2 regions of the Georgenia sp. Z1344 genome follow, and region 1 is predicted to be linked to the other one. Evidence: riboswitches for the same ligand, from Rfam matches in the RefSeq annotation. Region 1 holds a riboswitch; the other holds the start of a gene.
What was found. A riboswitch is a leader RNA that binds a small molecule or an ion and turns the genes downstream of it on or off. The one in region 1 is predicted to bind thiamine pyrophosphate.
Positions count from the first base shown of each region.

Region 1 (3,584 bases):
CCGAACGCCTCGACGCCGGGCCGGTGATCTGCGCCGAGGGCTTCCTCTTCGAGCTCGAGCGGCGCGGCTACCTCACCGCCGGCGAGTTCGTGCCCGAGGTGGCGCTCGAGCACCCTGAGGCGCTCAGGGCCGTGCACGTCGACTTCCAGCGCGCGGGCTCGGACGTCGTCGAAGCGTTCACCTACAACGGGCACCGCGAGAAGATGCGGGTGATCGGCAAGGAGGACCTCCTCGAGCCCCTCAACCGCGCGGCCCTGCAGATCGCGCGTGAGGTCGCCGACGCGGTGCCGGGGAACCTCGTGGCCGGCAACATCTCCAACACCAACGTGTGGGACCCGTCCGACACGGGCACCCAGGCCGAGGTCCGGTCGATGTTCGAGGAGATGGTCGGCTGGGCGGTCGACGAGGGCGCGGACATCCTCGTCGGCGAGACCTTCTACTACGCCGGCGAGGCTCTCACCGCGCTCGAGGTGGCGCGCGCGAGCGGCCTGCCGGTGGTCCTCACGCTCGCGCCGATGGCGCTCGAGGAGATGGCCGACGGCGTGGGAATCGTCGAGACGGCGCAGCGCCTCGAGCAGGGTGGAGCCGACGTCGTCGGGCTCAACTGCTTCCGGGGGCCGGACACGATGCTCCCGTGGCTGCGCCGGATCCGGGAGACCGTGAGCTGTCACGTCGGCGCCCTCCCGATCCCCTACCGCACCACCGAGGCCGAGCCGACCTTCTTCAGCCTCACCGACCCGGGCGCGAGCGTGCCGGCGCCGCACGGCCGGCCCTTCCCCACCGCGCTCGACCCGCTGTACGCGAACCGCTACGAGATCGGCGAGTTCGCCCACGAGGCCTACGCGCTCGGCGCGCACTACCTCGGGGTCTGCTGCGGCGCGTCCCCGATCCACATCCGTCAGGTGGCCGTGGCGGTCGGGCGGACCACGGAGGCGAGCCGGTTCTCGGAGAACATGGCCAACCACTTCATGTACGGGAGCCACGAGCGGCTGCCCGAGCACATCGCCGACCTCGGCGCCCGCGCCTGACCAGCGGGTCCAACGTGCGGTCGGGCCTCGACGCACCGAGGCCCGACCGGTAGCGTGCCGGCAACCCCCGGGGAGCGCCGAACGGCGCTGAGAGTGCGGAGAGTCCGCAGACCCGTCAACCTGATCCGGTTAGCACCGGCGTAGGGAGCAGGGCACCTGCCGGACGTCTCGCTCCGGGAGGTCTCGACGTACCCGCGGGCCGGGAGAGGCACCGTGAGCACGCACGCCGGCAGAACCCAGGCCCTCGACGACGCGCAGGTCGACCCGCGAACCGCTGCGGGCACCGGCTCCGCCGACCCGACACCCGAGCAGCTCGGGATCGGGATGCGGCTGAGCATCCACCCGCACGCCGACGACTTCGTCGACGTCATCCTCGGCTCGATCACCGACGTCGAGCAGCGCGGCCTCACCGACGGGCTCGTCGTCGAGAGCGATGCCGTCAGCACGTACGTCGGGGCGCGGCGCGCGCCGGCGGAGCAGCGCCTGGCCGCGTACGCCGTCGCGCTGGTCGAGGCCGCCTCCCGCCGCACCGGCGGCGGCCACGTGGTGGCGCACCTCCTGCTCTCCCGGGGCTGCCCCGGCGAGGTGACCTGCGACCCGCGGTCGTTCGTCGAGGCGACCGACCCGGCCGCACCGATCGAGCTCGAACCCACCGGCATCCCGGCCCGCGCCCAGTGGTCGCTGTACCCGCTGCTCGACGGCTCCTCCGCCGGCGGCGACCACATGGAGCCGATCATGGCGGCGATCACCGAGGCGCAGGAGCGGGGCGTGGCGAGCGAGGCCGCGCACTACGCGACGATGCTCACCGGCGACCTCGGGGAGGTCGTGGCGACGGCGACGGACGCGTGGGCGCGGGTCGGCGCGAGCGTCCCGCACGTCGTCACCCATCTCACGGTCTCGGTGGGTTCGCCGAGCGAGCAGGTGGCGTCATGAGCGGCGCGGACCAGAGCCACGGGTACGGCCCGTGGGCGCTGAAGGACCTCGTGATCGTGGTGGTGCTCGGCGCGGTCTTCGGGTTCGCCTACTGGGCTCTCGTCCAGGGCTGGAGCGGGCTGCGCGTCCTCATGGGCCCCGCGGGCGACCTCTCCGAGCACGTCCTCTTCGGTGGTTGGCTGATCGTCGCCCCGATCGCGGTGGCCATCGTGCGGCGTCCCGGCGCCGGCGTGCTCGCCGAGGTCCTCGCCGCGACCATCGAGTTCGCGTTCCTCGGTTCACCGGTCGGCCCGCTGCTCCTCGTGGCGGCCCTGCTCCAGGGCGTCGGCTGCGAGCTCCCGTTCTTCCTCACCCGCTACCGGAGGTTCGGGTGGGGCATCTTCGCCCTGGCCGGGCTCCTCGGCGCAACGCTGGTGTTCTTCTACTCCGCGTTCCGCTCGGGCTGGTACGGGCAGGACATCTTCGCGCTGCGCCTGGCGATCCAGGCGCTGTCCGGCGTCGTCCTGGGCGGGCTCCTCGCCAAGGTGGTCGTCGACGCGCTCGCGCGCACCGGGGTCGTGGACAACTTCGCCATCGGCCGGGCCGGTCAGGCATGACGGGCCTGTCGGCACGGCCGGCCCGGACCTCCCCCGACGACGGGGCCGCCACCGGGCACGACCGTCCGGCCGTGGGCACGGCGGCGGCGTCGGCCGTCGCGCTGACCGACGTGTCGGTGCACTTCCCGCGCCGGCCGGAGCCGGCGCTGAGCGGTGTCACGCTCGGCGCCGCGCCCGGCGAGCACGTGGTGGTCCTGGGGCCCTCGGGCTCGGGCAAGTCCACGGTGCTGCAGGTGATCACCGGGGTCGTGCCCCACACGGTGACGGCACGGGTCACGGGGGAGGTGACGGTGGCCGGGGCGCACGACCTCGGCACGCCCGTGGTCGAGCGCTCCCGCCGCATCGGCGCCCTCGCACAGGACCCGGGCGCCGCGGTGTGCCTCCCGGTGGTCGAGCAGGAGCTCGCGCTCCCGCTCGAGAACCACGGCACCGACCCGGCCGCGATCGACGACCGCATCGACACCGCGCTCGACGCCGTCGGCGCGGGCGCGCTGCGCGACCGGTCCTCCGCCGACCTCTCCGGCGGCGAGTCGCAACGGGTGGCGCTCGCGGCCGCGCTCGTCACGGAGCCGGAGGTGCTCGTCCTCGACGAGCCCACCTCGATGCTCGACCCGGCCGGCATCGCCGCCGTGCGCGACGCACTGGGCACGGCGGTGCGGCGCCACCACCCGGCGGTCGTGCTCGTCGAGCACCGGCTCGACGAGTGGGCGGGCCCGGCCGGCATCGCCGGGCTGCCCTCCCGCGCCGTTGTGCTCGGCCCCGACGGCACGCTGCTCGCCGCGGGCGACACCGTCGAGATCCTGCTCGCGCACGCCGAACAGCTCGTGGCGGCCGGCTGCTGGCTTCCGCTCGAGGCGGAGCTCGCGGCGGCCTGCGGTGGACCGGGCGGGCTGTCGTCTGCCCGCTGCACCGACCACCTGCGCGGGCTCGCCGCCGAGGTAGCACCGGGGTCGGGCCCGGGGACCGAGCCGGAGACCGATCCAGGACCGGGGCCCGAGCCTGTGTCGGCGCCCGAGTCGGCGCCGAC
Region 1 is NZ_CM172728.1:1,244,391-1,247,974, forward strand. Features, by position in the region: gene AC24FB_RS05510 (homocysteine S-methyltransferase family protein) at 1-1,028, shown strand, start outside; TPP riboswitch at 1,087-1,194, shown strand; gene AC24FB_RS05515 (YkoF family thiamine/hydroxymethylpyrimidine-binding protein) at 1,242-1,961, shown strand; gene AC24FB_RS05520 (ECF transporter S component) at 1,958-2,557, shown strand; gene AC24FB_RS05525 (ABC transporter ATP-binding protein) at 2,554-3,584, shown strand, end outside.

Region 2 (3,584 bases), 680 kb from region 1:
CCTGGCAGATCGTCGTCCTCACCGTCCGCGGTCGCGCCCCGCGCGGTGCGGTCATCCGCGTGCAGCTCCGCTCCCACTCGGACCTCATCCTCACCGCGACCGGCGGGATGTGCTCCCTCGTGCCCGGCTCGCTCGTCGTCGAGGCGATGCGCCTGTCCGGCATGCTCTACATGCACATCCTCGACGTCGACATCTCGGGCGGGCTCGAGCAGGCGCACATCGACGTCCTCGCCCAGGAGGAGCGGCTGCTGCGGGCCTTCGCCACCGACGACCAGCTCGTCGACGCCGGCTTCCGACCCGGGTGGTCGCGGCGCGCCGGCCGGCTGCCGGCGCCGTCGGTCGAGGGTGCCGCCGCCGACGCGCCGTCGGAGGAGGGGCCCGCCGACGGGGTCCGTAGCGAGGACCGGACGACGGATGGGGGCGCCTCATGATGGAGGCCGTGGTCTACGGCTGCCTCGGCATCGTCGTGCTCGCCGTCTTCGTCGCGCTCGTGCGCATGGAGCGCGGGCCGTCGACGCTCGACCGCGCGGTCTCGACGGACGTCGTCACCGCCTCCGTCGTCGCGCTCGTGGGGCTGCTCATCGCCTGGACCGGGGACGCGGCGTACCTGCCGATGCTCGTCGTCCTCACGCTCGTCGGATTCCTCACGACGGTCACCGTCGCGCGGTTCACCGCCGTCGAGAAGTCCGACGAGGCGCGGATCCTCACCAAGGAGGAGCTCGCCCAGGTCATCGCCCGCGAGCGCGAGCTCGAGGACGACGACGCGCCCGTCCACGGTCCCGACTCCCCGCGCGTCACCGGCGAGGACGTCGACGACGAGGACGCGGACGTCGACGCGCCGACCGGCACCGGCTCCCCGCGCGAGGGTGCGGGCAGCGACCCGGCCGGGAGTGCGGCCGACGGCCGTGCCGACGGAGCGCCCCACGGCGCGGCGACGGGCACCGAGCAGGGGGAGGCGCGCTCATGAGCTGGTCCGACGTCGTCTCCGTGCTCGCGGCGATCCTCCTGGTGGCCGGGTCGCTGCTCGTCCTCGTCGCGGCGCTCGCGCTCGTCCGCTTCCCCGACCTGTTCAGCCGCATGCACGCGGCGGCCAAGCCGCAGGTCCTCGGCCTCGCGCTCCTCATGGCCGGCGTGGCCCTCGAGGTGCGCGACCCGCGGATCGGGTGGACCCTGGTCCTCGTCGTCGCGTTCCAGCTCCTCACGGCGCCCATCAGCGCCCACATGGCAGGGCGCGCCGGCTACCGCACGGGGCGGGTGGACCGGTCCCGGCTCGTCGTCGACGAGCTGGCCGAGGACATCGAGGCCGCGGGCGGCGACATGAACCACCAGCACACTGGGGCATGATCGTCCCCGGGGGACGCGCGGGACGACCGGGCGGACCACCACACGACGACCAGGGCGAGAGGCCCTGACCACGGAGGGCACAGATGGACATCGGTTGGAAGATCGTCAGCACGGGCGCCGGCGTGGTCGCCGGCATCGCGGCGAACAAGATCCTCGCCAAGGGGTGGGTCGCCGCCACCGGGCACGAGCCGCCGGAGGTCGTCGACGGCGACGACTCGGTCTCGCTCGTCGAGATCGTCATCTTCACGGCCGTCTCGGGCGCCGTCGTCGGCCTCGTGCGCCAGCTCGCCATGCGTCAGGCGGCGAAGTGGTACAAGCCGGCCGAGCTCCAGAAGGTCGCGGACGACGTCTTCGACGACTGACCCGCGCGCCGGGACACGAACGTCGGACCCCTGCGCGCCGGGGTAGCATGCCGGTGAACGACAGGGGAGCGCCGAGCCGGCGCTGAGAGTGCGGGAAGCCGCAGACCCTCGAACCTGATCCGGTTAGCACCGGCGGAGGTAGTCGGGACATCTCTCCGTCGTCGCGGCACCCGCCGCGGCGACGAACCCTGCGCACCCACGCAGGAGGTTCGACATGCACAGCACGACCACCCGTCGCGGCGGGGCCGTCCTCGGCCTCGCCTCGGCGATCACCCTCACCCTCGCCGGCTGCTCGCTCGGCGGCGGGGACGACGAGAGCCCCGACGACGGCGCGCCGGCCGGGTCGGACGGGACGACGACGGAGGGCTCGGCGTCCGAGGGCCCGTCGTCGGGCGGGTCCGGGCCCGGCGTGGGCGGCGAGGTCGCGCTCGTCGCGCACGACTCGTTCACGCTGCCGGACGAGCTGATCGAGGCGTTCGAGGCCGAGACCGGCTACACCCTCGTCGTCACCTCGCCGGGCGACGCCGGCAGCGTCGTCAACGACCTGCTGCTCTCCGCGGGCAGCCCGTCGGCCGACGTCGTGTACGGGATCGACAACGCCTACGCGAGCCGGGCCGTCGACGGCCAGGTGCTCGAGGCGTACACGTCCCCCGAGCTGCCCGCCTCCGCCGAGGAGCTCCTCGTCGACGGCGGGGACGAGCTCACCCCGATCGACTTCGGCGATGTCTGCCTCAACGTCGACACCGCCTGGTTCGAGGCCGAGGGCCGCACCCCGCCCGCGACCTTCGAGGACCTCGCCGACCCGGAGTTCGCCGACCTCGCGGTCGTCACCGACCCCAACGTCTCCTCGCCCGGCCTCGCGATGCTCGTCGGGACCGTCGCCGAGAGCGGCGAGGACGGGTTCGCCGACTACTGGCAGCGGCTCCTCGACAACGGGGTCCGCGTCGTCGACTCCTGGTCCGACGCCTACTACGTCGACTTCACGTTCTCGGGCGGGGACCGACCGGTCGTCCTGTCCTACTCCTCCTCGCCGGCGGCGACGCTCACCGAGGACGGCTCGGCCTCGACGACGGCGGCGCTGCCCGAGACCTGCGTCCGGCAGGTCGAGTACGCGGGCGTCGTCGAGGGGGCGGACAACCCCGAGGGGGCGCGCGCGGTCATCGACTGGCTGCTGTCGGAGGACGTCCAGTCGGCACTGCCGGACGCGATGTACATGTACCCGGTCGACGACTCCGTGGCGCTGCCCGAGGCATGGGCCGAGTTCGCCCCGCCCGCGGAGGACCCGATCGAGATGCCGGCGGCCGAGGTCGACGAGCACCGCGAGGACTGGCTCGCCACGTGGGACGAGGTGGTCGGCGGTTGACCGCCCGCCGCGCCGCGCGAGTGGTCGCGGCCGGGGTCCCGATCGCCTTCCTCGCGGCGTTCTTCGTGGCCCCGGTCGTGGCCCTCGTCGTCCACGGCTTGCTGCCCGGCGAGCGGATCCCGGGGATCCCCGCGGGTGACCCGGTCCTGGAGATCCTCGCGCGGCCCGGCACCGGGCGGGCGCTCGTGCGCACCCTCGCGCAGGCTCTCGCGGCCACGGCGTGCGCCGTGCTGCTCGGGGTGCCCGGCGCCTACGTCCTCTACCGGACGAGCTTCCCCGGCCGGAGGCTGCTCCGCGTCGTCGTGGCCGTCCCGTTCGTGCTGCCGACCGTCGTGGTGGGCGTCGCCTTCCGGGCGGTGCTCGCGCCGTCCGGCATCCTCGGCGGCCTCGGGCTCGACCGGACGCCATGGGCGCTGCTCGCGGCCCTCGTGTTCGTCAACTACTCGGTGGTGGTCCGGGTGGTCGGACCCGCGTGGGCGGCGCTCGACCCGCGCCCCGCGCAGGCCGCCCGCACG
Region 2 is NZ_CM172728.1:1,924,885-1,928,468, forward strand. Features, by position in the region: gene AC24FB_RS08675 (Na+/H+ antiporter subunit E) at 1-431, shown strand, start outside; gene AC24FB_RS08680 (MrpF/PhaF family protein) at 428-967, shown strand; gene mnhG (monovalent cation/H(+) antiporter subunit G) at 964-1,344, shown strand; gene AC24FB_RS08690 (DUF4235 domain-containing protein) at 1,428-1,706, shown strand; TPP riboswitch at 1,759-1,864, shown strand; gene AC24FB_RS08695 (thiamine ABC transporter substrate-binding protein) at 1,921-3,069, shown strand; gene AC24FB_RS08700 (ABC transporter permease) at 3,066-3,584, shown strand, end outside.
Region 2: linked by a shared signal. The riboswitch ahead of AC24FB_RS08695 (thiamine ABC transporter substrate-binding protein) and the one ahead of AC24FB_RS05515 (YkoF family thiamine/hydroxymethylpyrimidine-binding protein) in region 1 are both predicted to bind thiamine pyrophosphate.